2 regions of the Serratia entomophila genome follow, and region 2 is predicted to be linked to the other one. Evidence: predicted binding sites of a transcription regulator. Region 2 holds the regulator's gene; the other holds the start of a gene.
What was found. Region 2 encodes CRP, which controls carbon source genes, mostly activating them, when cyclic AMP is high. Its sites were predicted from a motif close to ATGTGANNNNNNTCACAT; they were not measured.
Positions count from the first base shown of each region.

Region 1: KHA73_RS03725 (PTS sugar transporter subunit IIB) is a predicted target of CRP. The motif match lies at 1,379-1,396, and genes of this name have one in related genera.

Region 1 covers NZ_CP082787.1:803,249-805,449, reverse strand. Annotated here, with positions in the region: gene chbC (PTS N,N'-diacetylchitobiose transporter subunit IIC) at 1-865, opposite strand, end outside; gene KHA73_RS03725 (PTS sugar transporter subunit IIB) at 876-1,193, opposite strand; gene KHA73_RS03720 (LysR family transcriptional regulator) at 1,651-2,201, opposite strand, start outside.
Region 2 covers NZ_CP082787.1:199,976-202,176, forward strand. Annotated here, with positions in the region: gene KHA73_RS00825 (YccS/YhfK family putative transporter) at 1-657, opposite strand, end outside; gene crp (cAMP-activated global transcriptional regulator CRP) at 709-1,341, opposite strand; gene KHA73_RS00835 (OsmC family protein) at 1,722-2,129, shown strand; gene KHA73_RS00840 (phosphoribulokinase) at 2,173-2,201, opposite strand, start outside.

The sequences.
Region 1 (2,201 bases), 600 kb from region 2:
CTTTGCCGGCGGCCACCGCGGCCTCCACCGAACCGTACTTGTTGTAAAGCTCGACGTTTTCCAGCGCGAACGGCGTCATGATGCCGCTGTCCAGCGCCGCCAGCGCCATCGAGCCGTGCACCCCGAAGAACCACAGCAGCGAGGAGAACATCACGTATACCCAGCCCACCACGCTGCCCATCTTCGCCAGCGGCGCCGAGATGCTGTCCATAATGATCTGGTGGAAGTTGGTGCCCCACAGCGTCAGGCAATAGGCCAGCACCCCCATGATGGAGAGAATGACAAAACCGGGGATCAGCGCCGAGAAAGAGCGCGAGACCGAAGCGGGTACGCTGTCCGGCAGGCTAATCACCCAGTTGCGCCGCACGATAAAGGTAAACATCTCGGCGACCACCAGGCCGATCACCATGCCGGAGATGATATTGGCGCCGCCCAGCCAGTTCGCGCCCACCGCATAGGCTTCGCCGACGCTGAACGGGGTGACGGTCATAAAGGCCGCCACCGCCAGCAGCGCCGCCGCCAGGGGATCTACCTTGCGTTCTTCCGCCAACGCCATGCTGATAAAGAACGGCGTCATCAGCGACATGATGCCCAGGGTGCCGTTGTAGACGCTGCCGCCGATGCTCTTCAGCCCGTTCAACGTTTCGATGGTGGAGGCGTCGAGGCGCACGCCCAGAGAAAAGAAGAAAGATCCTTCGCCAAAGCTCAGGAACACGTTGTTGATCAACACGAACATCGCGCCGGTCAAGGTCAGCGGCATTAAACGGATAAATCCGTTCTTGATGGCGTTAACGTGGGGCTGCTTGCCGATTTTCACGGCAAACGGCAGTATCACCTTCTCAAGCGAGGCAATTAAGGTATTCACGGCCGCCCCCTTACTGGTTAGCTTTTTTGATGGAGGCCACCGCCGCCTTCAGTACTCCAAGGCCGTCGACCTTGCCGTACAGCAGCGGGTCGATCACCTCGACGGGCTTGTTCGGCAACTGTTTTTGCACTTCCGGCAACGTATAGGCAATCTGCGGCCCCAGCAGGATCAGATCCGCTTCGACGCCCTTCTCCGCAGCCAGCGCTTCCGGATAAGCGGCGATGATCACCGGCACTTCGTATTTCTCGGCCTGCGCTTTCATTTTGGAAACCAACAGAGAAGTGGACATACCGGCAGAACAAAACAGATAGATTTTTTTCTTTTCCATACCAAGCACCTCAAGATAATCAAAAAAACCCCGTGTCATTTGTATGCCAGATGCAATCACGATTGCCTCACGCACATTCCTTATGAAATTTCCGTTACGTTGCCCTGGTTGCCGACAGTATACGGAGACAGCGAAGCGGGCAGGTAAGCCAGCGGCCAATAGAATCGTCTATCATTGACCTGGCGGATTGACCCTCTTCACATTTCACATAAAAAAATAGTGTGACTGACCTCTCAAATAACCCTTAAAAACCAAAGCCGACCGTCAAAAATCAACAAATAACAATTATAAACAATATGTTAAAAACACACAGTATATTTATGGATTAATATGAGCGCCGGGGCCATCGCCCGCCTATGGATGAATATTGAATAGTTTACCCTTGATTAGACGGCATCTTGAGGGAGAGAGATTCAGCAGGGGAAGGCAAAACGCGCCGGGCCGCAATACCGCGACTTCAGCCTGGGAAACGCAGCATATCTATTACCGTGGTTAAAGCCACCGGGTGGTTTCTGCGGTTGGGATAATACAGATAGAACCCCGGGAATGACGGGCACCAGTCCGCCAGCACCCGCTCCAGGCGCCCGGTGGCAAGATGCTCCGCTACCTCGTCCTCGATGGCGAAGGCGATGCCGGCATGCGCTAACGCCGCCTGCTGCATCAGCCTGCCGTCATCGAGTATCAGCGAACTGTTTACCGCGACTGAAAGTATCTTATCTCCTTGGCGAAACTCCCATTTGTAGAGTTCGCCTGAAGAGATTTTACGCCATCCTATGCAGCGATGGTTTAACAGATCGCTTGGCGTATCTGGTCTCCCAGAGCGTTGGAAGTATTCCGGTGTCGCGACAATGGCCAGCCGCAGATCCGGCGACACTCGTACCGCACGCATGTCGTTGTGCAGGTCTTCTCCCAGCCGGATACCGGCATCAAAACCTTGTTCGACGATGTTGGCAAACCCCTCCTGCGCCACGATCTCCAGCGAGATGCCGGGGTAATCGCGAGCCAATT
Region 2 (2,201 bases):
GTGCGGCAGGAAGTTGAGTTGCTGATACAGCAGGCCGATCAGATCCATCACTTTCTGTTGGCGCGCCAGCAGCGGCGGCAGCGCGGTCTGCGGGTCGGTGTGCTGGGTTAGCAGCGAATACTTGGCCTCAAAGTAGTCCGCCAATTCCAGGTACAGCTGATTCAGCGATTCGCGCATCGGCTGTTCCTTCCACAGTGTGAACCAGAACCAGGTGAACAGGCCGTACCAGGCGGTGCCGACGGCGTACAGCAACGGCGCCTGCCAGATAGGCAGGGTGCCGGCCATGCTGAGGGAGAAGATAGCGGCGATCAGCGCCGCAGGCAGCAGCCGGGCGTGCAGCGGGCTGATTTCGCCACTGACGCCGAGCAACAGCGCCAGGCCGAGCATCAGCGCCGGCAGCGGCACCTGCCACAGCAGCGCCTGTTGCAGCAGCAGGCTGCTGAAGGCGAACAGCGAGCCGCCGACGATCAGCCGTTTAAAAAAGCGTTTGTGAGGCGTGTCCAGCCCGGCGATGTTGCAGCAGGCGGGAACCAGTGAAAACAGCAGGCCAAGCTGCAGCTGGCCGATCGCCAGACCAAACAGTACCGGCAGGCACAACACCAGCGTTTGCCGCAGTGCGTAATTGACTTCCGGGTGGTAGATCAGGCGGCGCCACATGGCAGGCAGAGGATAAAAAAACGGCGCATTGCTGCGCCGTTTTTTTAGTGATTAGCGGGTGCCGTAGACGACAATGGTTTTGCCGTGGGCGGAAATCAGGTTTTGATCTTCCAGCATTTTTAGAATACGGCCAACGGTTTCACGCGAGCAGCCGACGATCTGGCCGATTTCCTGGCGGGTGATCTTGATCTGCATGCCGTCCGGGTGGGTCATGGCATCAGGCTGTTTCGCCAGGTTCAGCAGGGTTTGCGCAATGCGGCCGGTAACGTCCAGGAAGGCGAGGTTGCCCACTTTCTCGGAGGTGACCTGCAGGCGGTTCGCCATCTGGGCGGACAGGCGCATCAGGATGTCCGGGTTGACCTGGATCAGCTGACGGAATTTCTTATAGGAAATTTCAGCCACTTCGCAGGCGGTTTTCGCCCGAACCCAGGCGCTGCGCTCCTGGCCTTCTTCAAACAATCCGAGCTCGCCGATGAAGTCCCCCTGGTTCAGGTAGGACAGGATCATCTCTTTACCTTCTTCATCCTTGATCAGCACCGCGACGGAGCCTTTCACGATGTAGTAAAGCGTTTCGGCCTTTTCACCTTGGTGAATCAGCGTACTCTTCGATGGATATTTGTGGATATGGCAATGAGACAGGAACCATTCGAGAGTAGGGTCTGTTTGCGGTTTGCCGAGAACCATTCGCTGTTATCCTCTGTTGTTATCGCTGCCTTGTGTCACAGGGGTCAGAGTTCCCTGTAAAACGTGCCTGTAGCCGCTGTTTGAGCGAGGGCTATCGGCAGGTTTTGAGGCGTGTCATAAATATACGCTGTCGCTCTAGCATATTAACTTGCCGGGAGAGCTGCAAGCTACATTCTGTTAACATACCGGTAAAGGAGCCTTTCCCTGGGCGTTTCCCTGAAATCAATGTCCCGGAAAGATTTATTGCGGCTCTGTTTGTAGCACAGAGTAAGGCGGGTGTCTTGTGTTGTCTCGCTTCAGCATGATTAGCATCAGGTTCCGTTGCCTGTTTCTATGCGAAAGCGTACTCTGATTTTAAGAAATCAACCGGAGTGAGCAGAATGCAGGCAAGAGTTAAATGGGTGGAAGGGTTAACGTTTCTGGGTGAATCGGCTTCCGGCCATCAGGTGCTGATGGATGGCAACGCCGGCGATAAGGCGCCGAGCCCGATGGAAATGGTGCTGATGTCGGTGGGCAGCTGCAGCGCTATCGACGTAGTGTCGATCCTGCAAAAAGGCCGCAACGACGTGCGCGATTGCGAGGTCAAACTCACCTCCGAACGCCGCGAAGAAGCGCCGCGCCTGTTCACCCATATCAACCTGCATTTCATCGTTACCGGCCAGGATCTGACCGACAAGATCGTTGAGCGAGCGGTTAACCTCTCCGCCGAGAAGTACTGCTCGGTAGCGCTGATGCTGAACAAGGCCGCCAGCGTGACCCACAGCTTCGAAATTCGCCAGCCGGCCTGAGTGCTGAAAGGGCGCGGCCCCCCCAGGCCGCGCTCATGTCCGGCTATTCGATCTTCTTGCCTTCCAGCAGCC